3 regions of the Blautia sp. HCN-1074 genome follow, and region 1 is predicted to be linked to each of the others. Evidence: riboswitches for the same ligand, from Rfam matches in the RefSeq annotation. Region 1 holds a riboswitch; each other region holds the start of a gene.
What was found. A riboswitch is a leader RNA that binds a small molecule or an ion and turns the genes downstream of it on or off. The one in region 1 is predicted to bind FMN.

Region 1 (4,934 bases):
TATTGAACTTGTGTACGATTTCCTTACACTGTTCAAGCATCGGAAGCTGATCCTCTCCAACCGGAACAGTAGTAGCGCGGAATGCAGTGATATCTGCTGCCTGGCTGATCGGATAACAGAAAAATCCAACAGGAATGCTGGCTTCAAAATTACGCATCTGAATCTCAGATTTAACAGTTGGGTTACGCTGTACACGTGCTACAGTCACAAGATTCATATAGTAGAAAGTGAGTTCTGTAAGCTCCGGAACCATAGACTGGATAAAGATTGTGGATTTCTCAGGATCAATACCACATGCAAGGTAATCCAGTGCAACCTGAAGGATATTCTGGCGAACTTTCTCAGGGTGTTCAGCATTATCTGTTAATGCCTGTGCATCTGCGATCATAATATAAATTTCATCATATAAGCCGGAGTTCTGTAAACGAACACGCTCGGATAATGAACCAACATAATGTCCAACATGAAGGCGGCCGGTTGGACGGTCACCGGTTAAAATAATTTTGCTCATTTTGCTCTCCTAAAAGTAAATTCCGATTTTCCAGAGAATATCTGGAAATTCTCAGTTATCCCTATTATAAAGCCTGCGGATGTTACCGTCAATGATTTTGGTGGAATAAATGAGGATATAATGTTACTGTGAACGGAGTGAACATTAACGATATAATTTCTTGAATAATTATGCAATAAATACATTTACAGAATTGATTAAAAGAAAAGATTCTGCTAGAATAATAAAGAGTTGTACATAAAAAATTACACACTGATTAAGGATAAAATAAAAGGAGTATTTACCATGCCAGTATTTGATTTCAGCGGTGCTTCAGACAAGAAACCAGGTGTACAGTCTGAATGTACCTACACTACTTTCCAGTCTAATGAAAAGGAGACTTCCCCTGAGAAACCGATCATGATTCTGGATAACAGCAGCCGTCAGTGGAAACATCATTCCTGCGGTATTTTTACTAATCCGATTAAACGTACATCTTTTGAATTTAAAGAGGATGACGGAGTTTTCAGTGCAGATATCATCAGTATTGATTCAAGATTTGTAAGTCTTCTGAAATGGCTTGGGGAGAATCATATCAATGTGCGCCTTTCAGGAGAAAATAAAGAGAATGGTTATGCAGTTTATAAGATTCGTGAAACTGCTTTTGGCGGCGGCACGAAACTTTCCGCAGAGGACGGATTTCTTCAGTTTATGATCGAGAGACTTCTTGCAAGCAGTGCACCTGCAGAGATTGTTGAGGATGAAGATGAGGAAGAAACAGGGGACGAGATGAAGCTAACAAGCATTCAGAGCATCATTGATTTTATGACCTGCGCAGGCAGAACCCTGCCGGACAATATCCGCCTCTGGGCGAGAAGAAATCTTGCAGTTGCCCGTTCTCATGAGGTATCATCGGAGGAGAGACGCCATGCTCAGAGAGCACTTTCCATTATGATGAATGTACAGTGGAAGAGTAACTACTTTGAGGCAATCGATCCTCAGGAAGCCCGCAGGATTCTTGATGAGGAACTCTACGGAATGGAATCTGTAAAGCAGCGTATCATTGAAACCATCATCCAGATTAACCGTACCCATACACTTCCTGCATACGGACTTCTCCTTGTAGGCCCTGCAGGTACAGGTAAATCCCAGATTGCATACGCAGTTGCCCGTATCCTGAAACTGCCTTGGACAACTCTGGACATGAGTTCCATCAATGATCCGGAACAGCTTACAGGAAGTTCCAGAATCTATGCAAACGCAAAGCCCGGAATCATCATGGAAGCTTTCTCAGCAGCAGGAGAATCCAACCTTGTATTTATTATCAACGAGCTTGATAAAGCAGCGTCAGGTAAGGGCAACGGAAACCCTGCAGACGTACTTCTTACTCTGCTTGACAACCTTGGATTTACAGATAACTATATGGAATGTATGGTGCCCACAGTGGGCGTTTATCCTATTGCTACGGCAAACGATAAATCTCAGATCAGTGCACCTCTGATGTCCCGTTTCGCGGTGATCGATATCCCGGATTATACATCAGAAGAGAAGAAGATCATCTTCTCCAAATACGTTCTTCCGAAAGTTCTGAAACGCATGAGCCTCAAGGCAGAAGAATGCGTAGTAACAGAAGATGGTCTGAATGCCATCGTTGAATTGCATAAAAATACAAGCGGTATTCGTGATCTGGAACAGGCAGCAGAGCATATCGCAGCCAATGCCCTGTACCAGATCGAAGTAGATCACCTGACAGGTGTGACATTTAATGCAGAGATGGTAAGAGGGTTACTTTCCTGAAAAAAATCTTGACAGAGATAAAAGTTGAGAGTATACTGTCAGATATCAGCAAGGTAAATCGTAAAAATTGCTGATAAAAATAAAATAAGATCTTCAGGGCAGGGTGCAAGTCCCTACCGGTGGTAAAGCCCACGAGCCGTAAGGCATGATTCGGTGCGATTCCGAAGCCGACAGTACAGTCTGGATGAAAGAGGATAACAGTAGAGATACAGAAGAATTAACTGATCTGTGAAAGCTGACTGCTCTGGAATAATTAATTTATTCCAGAGCTTTTTTATATCAATTAAAGTGATTTCAGTGATGAAATAAAGAGTCAGATTCATCGGAAGATAATTCATATCAAATATTAATTACCAAGCCCTGGATGTTGAAAAACACCGGGGCTTTATTTTATGGGATTTTTATAAAAGAGCAGGAGATGATGGATTGAAAAATATAACGGATATGGAACAGGACAGGCAGTACATGAAAATGGCTTTGGAACTGGCGCAAAAAGGAATGGGTTTTACAGCACCTAATCCGATGGTAGGTGCTGTGATCGTTAAAAACGGAAGGATCATCGGTCAGGGATATCACAGAAAATACGGTGAACTCCATGCGGAGAGAGAAGCTCTGGCAGCATGTACGGAAGAACCTGAAGGAGCATCTATATATGTTACTTTAGAGCCCTGCTGCCATTATGGAAAACAGCCTCCATGCGTGAATGCAATCCTGGAGGCCGGAATCAGACGCGTGATCATCGGATCATCAGATCCTAATCCACTGGTTGCAGGAAAAGGAATCCGGATTTTGAAGGATCATAGAATTGAAGTAACAGAAAATATTTTAAAAGAAGAGTGTGATAAATTGAATGAAGCATTCTTTTATTACATCCAAAATAAAAAACCGTATGTGGTCATGAAATATGCAATGACTATGGATGGAAAAATTGCCGCTTATACAGGAGAATCCAAATGGGTGACAGGAGAAGCTGCCAGAATTCATGTACAGAAACAGCGACTGAAATATACAGGAATTATGGTTGGGGTGGGAACTGTGCTGGCAGATGATCCGATGCTTACCTGCAGACTGGAAAACAGCAGAAATCCTGTGCGTATTATCTGCGATTCCCATCTGAGAACACCACTGACATCTAAGATTGTAAGAACAGCAGCGACAATTCCTACAATCATTGCAAGCATCAGTAAAGACCAGCAGAAGATAAAGAATTATGAAGAACTGGGATGCCAGGTTCTGTATGTTCCGGAGAAAAACGGACACATAGATTTAAACAGATTAATGGAACTTCTGGGAGCTGAAAAGATAGACAGTATCTTGCTGGAAGGAGGAGGTTCTTTAAACTGGTCAGCACTGGAAAGCGGTATTGTTCAGAAAGTTCAGACCTATATAGCACCCAAACTTTTAGGAGGCGAAGAAGCAAAGACGCCGGTGGAAGGAAAAGGATTTCCTGATCCTGCCAGCGCAGTATTATTAAAAAACAGCGAAATAATCAGACTGGGAGATGATTTTCTCATAGAGAGTGAGGTGAAGAGAAATGTTTACGGGAATTGTTGAAGAACTGGGAACTGTAAAAAATATAAAAAAAGGAGCTAATTCAGCGGTATTTACGATACGGGCAGAGAAAATTCTGGATGATCTGAAAACAGGGGACAGTGTAGCTGTAAATGGAATCTGCCTCACTGTAACTGCATGTCTGGAAGATGGTTTTACAGCAGATGTGATGCATGAGACATTGAATCGTTCTGCGCTGATTCAGCTTTCTTTGGGACAGCATGTAAATCTGGAAAGGGCAATGCCTGCAAATGGAAGATTTGGAGGACACATTGTTGCCGGGCATGTGGATGGAACAGGAAAAATCACGGAAATTCGCAGAGATGATAATGCTGTCTGGTACACCATTCAGGCTTCACCACAAATTATGAAATATATTGTGACAAAAGGTTCTGTAACAGTTGATGGAATCAGTCTTACAGTGGCAAAAGTCTCAGAAACAGACTTTTCCATTTCTGCAATTCCTCATACAGTAAAGATTACAGTCCTCGGAGAACGCAAAGAAGGAGATATCGTTAATCTTGAGACAGACATAATTGGAAAATACGTGGAAAAATTAATAACGCCTGTGAAAGAACAGCCGACAAAAAGTAATATTACACGGGATTTTCTGAATAAGTATGGCTTTTGACAGAATTAATCACAAAGCGGTTATTCGATTGATGCAGAACTGTACAGTGGATGTTTTATCTGCCTGACACGAACCAGATAAGCAGCCAATACGAATGATTTTGCCCTCTTAACAACAGAAAAATATATTGTATCAGAAAAATACATTGCATAAGGAGAGAAAAAATGAACGGATTTGATTCAGTAGAAGAAGCTCTGGAAGAACTTCGGAATGGAAAAATTATTCTGGTAACGGATGATCCGGACAGAGAAAATGAAGGAGATTTTATCTGTGCGGCAGAGTTTGCCACAACAGAAAACATTAACTTTATGGCTACTCATGGAAAGGGACTTATCTGCATGCCGATGTCAGAGGAATATGCCAGAAAACTGCAGTTTCCACAGATGGTAGAGGAAAATTCTGATAATCATGAAACTGCTTTTACGGTTTCTGTAGATCATATCAGTACCAGTACAGGAATCTCCG
Region 2 (4,934 bases), on a different contig from region 1:
TTGGCAATGATCTGCAGAAGCCACCATGCAAATGCAATCATCAGATACATACCGCCCAAGAGCATCAGACTACTGATAGCTATAAGTCCCATTTGTGTTCCCCCATTTCTTTTTGTGAGATATGATACATGTATCATTGGTGTAGAAGTGTAGTTGAGAACTATGTTTGTTCTCCTGAAGTATTTATGCTAAATCCATTAAAGCATATTCTCAGGAGTTCGTCAATTATCAAAGAAGATTGTAAATTTTATATTCGATAGTTGGATACGTTACTGTAAGGAACAAAAATAACGTTTGTTCATAAGTGAGAAAATTATTGTTGCTTTGGCGTAAAACATATACTGCCAGTGAATGAAAAGCTGATGAGATAAGGGTATAATGAGTGTAATAAAGGATGAGTGAATTATAACAATCCTCTAAATGAATTACTGAAGATTGTACATAAGCGAGGTGAAAATTATGGCAGCAATACTTATGATCGCTTACATAGCGGCAGCATACTGGGCGACTAATAAGATATGGTGATCTAAGAAAGTGTATGTTTATTCCAATGCAACATATTTCTACATGACACGTTTTATTATCTGTATGATTGCAGGATTTGTGACGATACCCATTGCACTGTTGCAGACATTGATCGGCAAAAACTGAAATAAGAGGGGGAAAGTAATATGGAAGCACTGGAAGCTCAAGCACAGGCTACACAGGAAAAAGAAAATGCTGTGACAAAGCAGAATATGAAGTATACCATGAGTTCTTCAAGAGGAATTTATTTATCGTGGCTGACGGGAAGGATTTACAGCACAATTTTTGCTGATCACGAAAAGCTGACTATAGATATAAGGCCGGTAAAGAAGAATATGATTCCTGTGATTTATTATGAAGATATTACGGCAATACTTATGAACTACAAAATACCGGGATATTATATATTTTTCATTTGTCTGGCAGTGATTTCCTGTTTTTCCAATCCTGGAATGATTGTATTTGTTTTTCTGTTTATATGGGCAGGCTCAAACCGTAAAATAACAATATGTTTGAGAAGCGGAAACAAAGCAATTGTATATGCAAGAAGAAAGAAAATAGCTACAGCATTTGTAGAGGATATTAAAGAAAGAGCGAAGATATAATTAACAGTAAATGTTACAAAAGAAAAGGGGGATAACTATGGTAGCAAAAACAATTATGAAAAGGATTGCAATAGCGGTATTATCAGCGGTTATTTTAAATGGAGTAATACCTCTGGATAGTTTGAACGTATATGCCTCCGAGAATACGGGAGCAAGCTATACAGCATTGGATCTGTATACATATTTACAGGATCAATGCACTACAGAGTATACATTAACAGAGAAGGCAGAAACTTTTCTGGAAGAACATGATGATTTTTTCCCTGCTTCGCCAGAATTGGCAATACCGGATGAAATGACAGATGCAGAACTGGATTTTCGCCATATCAACAAAAATCCATCCAGATACGGTGATAAGCTGATGAGAATTTCAGAAGCATACGTAATACAGGTTCAGGAACAGGAAATGGAAGAAGGACATTATCTGACATGGCTAAATCTGATAGATGGAGAAGAACAGCAGTATTCTGTTTATTATAATGGAGAATTGGATGACGTTTTTGAGGATGATACAGTAGAAGTAACCGGTCTGCCACTTGGAACCAGTTCATTTGAGAATACCGATGGAGGGGACACTCTTGTTGTTGTATTAGCGGGCTGTAAGGTTAATAATATTGGTTAAAAAGAAATAAAACTCAGAAAAAAGTCACAAATGATATTGAAATAAATGTCTGTATGTAGTATAACCAGACGCAGATAAAAGAAAATTCTTCGGGGTTGTGGTGATCAGCATCAGCTGAGATTCCCTACCGGCGGTTATAGTCCGCGACCCGCTTAGGCGGCTGATCTGGTGGAATTTCAGGACCGACAGTATAGTCTGGATGAGAGAAGAACACGCGATATTTACCATACGTGCTTATTACCCCGGATATATAATCCGGGGTTTTTTATATGTTGAAGAAATCTCGGTGCTGGTTGGCTCATTTGCAATGGAACCGATCGCAGGTGTACTGATCGAGCTGGTGAAGATTCTTGTGCATCTGGTAACAAAGGGATCTGTGACAGCAGATGTAGGTGATGTGGCAAACTTCATCTTTGGATGTACATTTGCAGCAATGATCATTTTCCCATTCAGTATATTTAAATATACACTGACATCTCTGATCGTATTCTTTATTTATAAGAGAATCCGTGTAGTTCTTAAGGGAGATTGATTTTATATCTGATAAAGAATAAATTGGCAGTCCAATAAATATAAAAGAAGAACAGTCGTATGAGGAAAAATCTACGGCTGTTTTTCTTTTTGACGGGTAAAAAATAATTATGGAAATTGGCAGACGGACTTAAAAAAGATAAGATAATATGGTAAGATAAAGCAGACAATATAAACACCTGAATGTGAGGTTTATAAAATGAATGATACAGGAATCAGACCGGAAGTTATAGAAGAAATCCGAAACCTTGCGCAAAAATATGATATTGTAAATCTTGATCGTGACATGCAGGATGAGTTAAGAGAAGCTATAGAGAAGGAGGGGCGGGTTTTGTATGAGAAAGTATGAAAATTGCGTTAGGAATTATAGCTGATGCAAAAGAAGAGTTTTATCAGATGTTTTGTAAATTGAAAACAGAGATAGAAGAAAACTGGCTGTGATAATCAACAGAGGGATAGAAAGCGAAAGGAAGTATCCATTATGGGACAGATACACAATATTGAGAAACTGACAGACTGTAAATTTTTGAATTTGTATCATTTAAATGCAACAAGCATTCATAATACTCCTGTGTCATATTTTGTGGCATCACGTGCGAAGAGTATTAACGAATTAAAGATAAAAACAGGTAAAAACACTCCTGATGGCGTGATCATTTACAGTCTTTACGGAGAGAAAAAAGACAGGGTTGTATTGGTACGTCAGTACAGATATGCAATCGGCGGATACATCTATGAATTCCCGGCAGGTCTGGTAGAACCGAACGAAGAATTCCATGAAGGTGCAGTAAGAGAAATGTATGAGGAAACAGGACTGAAATTCACACCTCTGAAAGTAGATCCGGCATTCGAGAAACCTTATTTCACAACGGTTGGCATGACAGATGAATCCTGCGCAACTGTTTACGGTTACGCGGAAGGCGGGATCAGTAAAGCGGCACAGGAGGATTCCGAAGAAATCGAAGTTGTGCTTGCTGACAGAGAAGAAGTAAAGAGAATCCTGAAAGAGGAAAATGTAGCGATCATGTGTGCATATCAGCTTATGCATTTCCTTCAGGATGAAGAACCTTTTGCATTTTTGAAGGAAGAACTTTAACCAAATCAAGCAAATAACGAAGCAGATGATTTTATCTGCTTGACTAAGGAGAATTAAAGGAGGATTACACTAATGGAAAAATGGCAGAGAAGCTTTTTCCAGCCGGTACTTCCGCTGGGAGAAGATGGACGAAGAGTTACAGGAAGTAAAGAAAACATTGCACTTTCCAGAATGGCAGCAGGAGAGGGAATGGTCCTTCTGAAAAACGAGAAAAACACACTTCCTATCCGGAGAGGGACGAAAGTCGCGCTCTTTGGCAAGGGCACTGTAGATTACGTAAAAGGAGGCGGAGGAAGCGGCGATGTAACTGTAGAATACATCCGTAATCTTTACGAGGGCATGAAGATTAAAGAGGATGAGGGAAAAGTAGAAGTTTTCGATAAACTTGCGAAATATTATGCGGAAGATATTCAGAAACAGTACGCAGATGGTGCAGTACCGGGTATGACAGTTGAGCCGGAGCTTCCGGATGAACTTCTGAATGAAGCGCGAGAATATACAGATACTGCAATAATTACCATTTGTCGTTTTTCAGGTGAAGGATGGGACAGAAAATGTGAAGCTGCACAGGATGGATACGTTCTTGACGGAGAGGAGAAAAGAAACTCCGAGCTGTCAGCGAAGATTTTTGAAAACGGTGATTTCTGCCTGACAAATGCAGAGAATGTCATGGTAGAGAAAGTAAAGAAAGCATTCCCACATGTAATCGTAGTGATGAATGTTGGCGGTATCGTGGACACGAAATGGTTCAGAGACTGTGATGAGATTCAGTCAGTACTGATGGCATGGCAGGGCGGAATAGAAGGTGGTCTTGCAACAGCAGATATACTCTGTGGTGATGTCAATCCGTCTGGTAAATTGTCCGATACTTACGCAAAAGATCTGGAAGACTATCCATCAACAGCAAACTTCCATGAGTCTGCATTCTATGTAGATTACACAGAAGATATTTATGTAGGATACCGTTATTTTGAAACAATTCCGGGTGCAGCGGAGAGAGTAAATTATCCGTTTGGGTTTGGACTGTCCTACACAGATTTCGATTGGAAAGTAACAGGTGCTTCTGAAGAAAACGGTGTGATCACGGTCCTTGCAGAAGTAACTAACACAGGAAAAACAGCAGGAAAAGAAGTTATCCAGCTTTATTACGGAGCGCCACAGGGGAAACTTGGAAAGCCTGCGAAAGTACTGGGAGCATTCAAAAAGACCAGTCTTCTTCAGCCGGGTGAACGTCAGATCCTTACCCTGGAACTTCCTGTGAATCAGATGGCATCCTACGATGATCTGGGTAAAGTATGCAGATCAGCCTATGTTCTGGAGGCAGGAGAATATGCGATCTATATCGGTACAAATGTAAGAGATGCAGAAAAGATCGACTTTACATATGTAGTAAAAGAAGACACAGTAACTGAGCAGTTAAGCCAGAAGGCAGCGCCATATCATCTTCAGAAACGTATGCTTGCAGACGGCTCTTATGAGGAACTTCCACAGCGTGAATATGTGGAAGAAGAAGGACTTCCGAGACAGGATAAATATGCGATTGGTCTCCCATGCC
Region 3 (4,934 bases), on a different contig from region 1:
GGTAGTGATCCGACACATTTTTGCGGCAGTCTGTGCAGTATTTTTCTTCTTTGTATTACCATTTGACCTGGTAATCAGACAGACCCTTGTTTTACTGTGCTTTGCTCCTATGAGTGCAGTTGCACCTGCCTACACAGGAATGTGTGGAGGAGATGAAGGAATGGCAAGCTGTGCGAACAGCGTGACGATTCTTTGCAGCCTTGTAGTGATCACGGCATTGCTGGCGATCATGGGATTGTATTAAGTGGTAATTAATGATACATAATGTGAACGGTGTATGGAATAATACCTCTTTTGAGTGAGTAAAAAAATTTATGGAGTGCGAGAAATGACTCTTGACGTTTTTGGAAAATTGCGGTATAGTGCTCGTTACTATTTCAAAATTCATAGTAGGTACGTAATCATTTGGCGTTTTGTTATTCTGTGAAAACGTTGGATTTTTACGTAATTTTACAAAAAAGGAGACGACTTGGAAATGACATTTTATCAGGAACTACAGTTGAGTTCCGTTGGTTCTAAGCAGCTTATTAAGAACACAACGGATCCAAAAGAAAAAAGACGTCACATATTAATTTATAACTTCAAAGTATATCTGGTCATGGCGTTCTGTGTTGCGGTGGTGAGCCTGTACAGTAAACTCACAGGAAGCAATAACAGTGTAGTCGGGGTTACAGTTCTGCTGGCGGTTCTCGTATTGCGACAGGCGGACTTCGGAATCAGGACAACACATGGGTTGATTTCCATTGCAGGAATCTTTGGAATTCTTATGGCGGGGCCAAGACTGGCAAATATGGCAGCACCACATCCATTTGCCGCATTTCTTGTCAATGTGGTCTGCATTCTGCTTCTGATGATTCTTGGATGCCACAATGTGATCATGTATAATCATTCTACATTTGTACTGGGCTATTTACTCCTTCTGGGATATGATGTGACCGGGCAGGAATATGCGTTACGCATCGCAGGACTTTTCATAGGAATGCTGATCTGCATGGCGATTTTTTACAAAAATCAGAAGAACAGACCATATAGAAGAACTTTCCTTGACCTGTTTCGTGAGTTTGACATCCGTTCAGCAAGGAGCAGATGGTATCTGAAACTGACACTGATTGTGTCCAGTGCTATGTTATTTATGAATCTTCTGGGACTGCCGAGAGCCATGTGGGCAGGAATCGCCTGCATGTCCGTATGCCTGCCATTTACAGAAGACTGTGCGTCCAGAGCCGGCAACAGAGGGCTGTTCAACATTGTAGGATGCCTGCTCTTTATTGTCCTGTATCTGGCACTTCCGGAATCCATGTATCCGTATATCGGAATGATTGGTGGAATCGGAGTCGGATATTCCGCAGGATATGCATGGCAGACTGCATTTAACACTTTCGGAGCACTCTCTATCGCAGCAGGACTTTTCGGAATGCCTGCGGCAGTGGCACTTCGTATTGGCGCGAATGTGTTTGGCGCGGCTTATACGTTGATCTGCAATAAGGTAGTGGATAAGATTGCAGAGAGGATCTATATAAGAAAGAATATTACTGCATAAGGGGAAAACTATTTCTCTGATGATGAAAAAGCAGGACTGTTGAGTACAGTTCCTGCTTTTTTTGCGGGAAAGATAAATATACACTGTCAGTGAATAAAAGAAGTAAAAAATAAAGTTATAATAGAAAAGGAAGAAAAAGAAAATAATCAAACCACCAGTTGAACTGGTGGTGCATGACTTAGAATTACAAAGAGAGGAGAGAACATTACAGAAACTTTGATAGAATCAAGAGAACTTGGCGCAAATGAGAATTATACAGAATTCGATAATAAAATAGAACTGTTTGCACCCGATGAGATTCCAACGGACAATACGACTCCTTCTTACAATGTACACTCCGGTAAAAAATCTGAAAATTGTATTGAAATGAATATACTTATGTAGTATAATCAAACGCAGATAAAAGAAAATTCTTCGGGGTTGTGGTGATCAGCATTAGCTGAGATTCCCTACCGGCGGTTATAGTCCGCGACCCGCTTAGCTTAGGCGGCTGATCTGGTGAAACTCCAGAACCGACAGTATAGTCTGGATGAGAGAAGAACACGCGATATTTTTACCATACGTGCTCATTACCCTGGATGATTTATCCAGGGTTTTTTATGTGGTGAAATTTTCTATGAGATATGACAGTTTTGCCATGTAAAGAAGCTTGTGGAATTTTCTTTTAAACAGGATATGCAGCGAATAAAACTTTATATCCATAAAGAATAATTTCAAAGGAGAGAAACAGTATGAGTGAACAGGTATTAAGAAATGGAAACGCAATGGCAAGGAGTAAGACAAGGACTATCACACAGATAGCCATGCTTGGCGCTATCGCAGGAATTCTGATGAATCTGGAGTTTCCGCTTCCGTTCCTGGCACCGACATTTTATCAGTTGGATTTCTCTGAGATCCCTGTACTGGTTGGCTCTTTCGCAATGGGACCGATTGCAGGTGTTCTGATCGAGCTGGTGAAGATTCTGGTGCATCTTGTAACAAAGGGATCTATGACAGCAGGAGTCGGTGACGTGGCAAACTTTATCTTCGGATGTACATTCGCAGTTCCGGCAGGATTAATCTACCGCTACAAATCCGTCAAGAGCAGAAAACACGCAGTTGTAGGAATGGCAGTCGGAACAGTTCTGACAGCAATAGTTGCATGCTTTATTAATGCATTTGTTTTACTTCCGGCTTATGGAAAAGCTTTTGGAATGCCAATCGAAGCATTCATCGAAATGGGTGGCGCAGTACACAGCTCTGTAAACAGTCTGCTTTCATTTGCAGCACTGATCATCTTCCCATTCAACTTATTTAAATATGCACTGACATCCCTGGTTGTATTTCTGATCTACAAGAGAATCCGTGTGGTTCTTAAAGGGGATTGAGAAATAAAAACAGACAACAGATAGAATATTAAATAGAAAAGATCAGCCGTATGATGAAGAATCTGCGGCTGTTTTTCATGCCTGAGCACAGAAAAACAATCTTCGAAATTGTTGGAGAGACTTAAAAAAGGCATGATAATATGGTAAGATAAAACAGACAGAATAGAAATAAAAAAGTTAGTAGAAGTTATAAAAAATGAAGGAAGAATCCTTTATGAAAAATAAATAATGCGAATGCAGAAGAAAGGAAATAGCAACAATGGGACAGATACATGATATTGAAAAATTAAAAATCAAGACAGGCAAAAACACTCCGGAGAATTGACTTATGAGTACATTAAATATTCTTCTTAACCAGATCGGAATGTTTGTCATCTACATTCTGGCAGGCATCATTCTGATCCGGACACATGTGCTGAACCGGGAAAATATGGAAGTCGTTTCCAGACTTGTGATCAAACTGGCACTGCCGATTATGATTTTTACAAATACGGTAAATGGAGTGGATAAGGAAATGCTTTTCCACTCCCTGCCGATTCTCGGAATCGCATTCTTTATGTATATCTGTTTGTTTGGACTCAGCTTTCTTTCAGGAAAAATACTGCACCTGCAAGGTGACCACCAACAGCTTTATTCTGCTATGAGCGCTTTTGGAAATATTGGATTTATGGGAATTCCAATTGTCACAAGTATCTTTCCGGAAAGAGGAATGCTGTATATCTCGGTATTTACCATGATAGACCAGCTGATGCTGTGGACAGTCGGGGTAAGGCTAACTTCGAAGACAGTGGATATAGTGGAAACTACCTCAAAAAATTCATCACAATGTGGAAAAAATGTTGGTGCCGTAAAGCATTCTACATTTGACTTTAAAAAGCTAATTAACCCGGTAACAGTTGCTATCGTATTGGCATTATTTTGTATTATTGTAGGTCTTGCCTTACCGGAGATTCTGAACACAGCATTCTCAAAAATCGGAGCAACAGCAACACCTCTGGCAATGATTTATCTTGGCGGAGTCTTTGCATGTATGGATGTAAAAAAATACATTTGCAAACTGGACTATTATGGAATCGTCGCAATCAAAATGCTGATTTTTCCGGTGCTGTTTTATCTGATACTGGGGTTACTTCCAATATCGGCAGAAATCCGTATGACCATGACACTCACATCCGCTATGCCGGTAATGTCATCAGTAGTTATGATGGCAAATACATACGGCACAGACGGCGACTATGCCATGGGTGGAATCCTGGTGACGACAGTCTGTTCAATCGTGACTTTACCGTTTGTATACTGGGTGCTGCAGTTTATCTGAAACAGGAGCAAAAACAATGAATGAGCGTAAACAAAGTTTACGAAAAGAAATAGTCCGGCTGCCCGCAGTCTATTCTTTAACTGCTTATTGCTCTTCGCAACCCCCGCAGGGGACTTACTTGATTCGGTTAAATTTGGGCATATAGAATTTGAAAAAAGTTCTGTATGCTCTTTTTATTTGGAAGAAAATCTGATATACTTACATGAGTTAGACTAAACTAACTAACAAACTGGATTTTTCATCCACTATTATTTAACCAAATCAGAGTTATTTGTATGATTGGTGGAGAATAGGAACAATTACTTATCTTAGGCATACAAATAGAATAGGAGGAGTAGACAGATGAATATAAATGTATTTTACGGAATCCTGATTCCTTTTATCGGAACTTCAGCAGGAGCAGCCTGCGTATTTTTTATGAAAAGGAATCTGAATGAACAAGTACAGAGAGCACTTACCGGCTTTGCGGCCGGGGTCATGGTGGCAGCTTCAGTGTGGAGTCTGCTGATTCCATCAATCGAGCAGTCTGCAGACATGGGAAAGTTTTCTTTTATCCCGGCAGCAGTGGGATTCTGGATTGGAGTGCTCTTTTTGCTCTTGCTGGATCACATGATCCCGCACCTTCACCAGAACAGTGACAAGGCAGAAGGTCCAAAGAGCAGACTTCAGAGAACTACTATGCTGGTTCTGGCTGTAACTTTACACAATA

Region 2: linked by a shared signal. The riboswitch ahead of WKT11_RS00275 (hypothetical protein) and the one ahead of ribD (bifunctional diaminohydroxyphosphoribosylaminopyrimidine deaminase/5-amino-6-(5-phosphoribosylamino)uracil reductase RibD) in region 1 are both predicted to bind FMN.
Region 3: linked by a shared signal. The riboswitch ahead of WKT11_RS10990 (ECF transporter S component) and the one ahead of ribD (bifunctional diaminohydroxyphosphoribosylaminopyrimidine deaminase/5-amino-6-(5-phosphoribosylamino)uracil reductase RibD) in region 1 are both predicted to bind FMN.

What each region holds. Positions count from the first base shown of each region.
Region 1 is NZ_JBBKBP010000028.1:24,392-29,325, forward strand. Features, by position in the region: gene trpS (tryptophan--tRNA ligase) at 1-511, opposite strand, end outside; gene WKT11_RS17265 (AAA family ATPase) at 797-2,287, shown strand; FMN riboswitch at 2,373-2,487, shown strand; gene ribD (bifunctional diaminohydroxyphosphoribosylaminopyrimidine deaminase/5-amino-6-(5-phosphoribosylamino)uracil reductase RibD) at 2,732-3,841, shown strand; gene ribE (riboflavin synthase) at 3,822-4,469, shown strand; gene WKT11_RS17280 (bifunctional 3,4-dihydroxy-2-butanone-4-phosphate synthase/GTP cyclohydrolase II) at 4,634-4,934, shown strand, end outside.
Region 2 is NZ_JBBKBP010000001.1:56,434-61,367, reverse strand. Features, by position in the region: gene WKT11_RS00290 (DUF5684 domain-containing protein) at 1-92, opposite strand, end outside; gene WKT11_RS00285 (hypothetical protein) at 672-1,130, shown strand; gene WKT11_RS00280 (hypothetical protein) at 1,168-1,752, shown strand; FMN riboswitch at 1,834-1,967, shown strand; gene WKT11_RS00275 (hypothetical protein) at 1,952-2,284, shown strand; gene WKT11_RS00270 (hypothetical protein) at 2,483-2,632, shown strand; gene WKT11_RS00265 (NUDIX hydrolase) at 2,765-3,379, shown strand; gene WKT11_RS00260 (glycoside hydrolase family 3 protein) at 3,452-4,934, shown strand, end outside.
Region 3 is NZ_JBBKBP010000011.1:81,382-86,315, forward strand. Features, by position in the region: gene WKT11_RS10975 (hypothetical protein) at 1-244, shown strand, start outside; gene WKT11_RS10980 (FUSC family protein) at 476-1,540, shown strand; gene WKT11_RS10985 (hypothetical protein) at 1,757-1,924, shown strand; FMN riboswitch at 1,947-2,085, shown strand; gene WKT11_RS10990 (ECF transporter S component) at 2,272-2,907, shown strand; gene WKT11_RS10995 (AEC family transporter) at 3,236-4,225, shown strand; gene WKT11_RS11000 (ZIP family metal transporter) at 4,568-4,934, shown strand, end outside.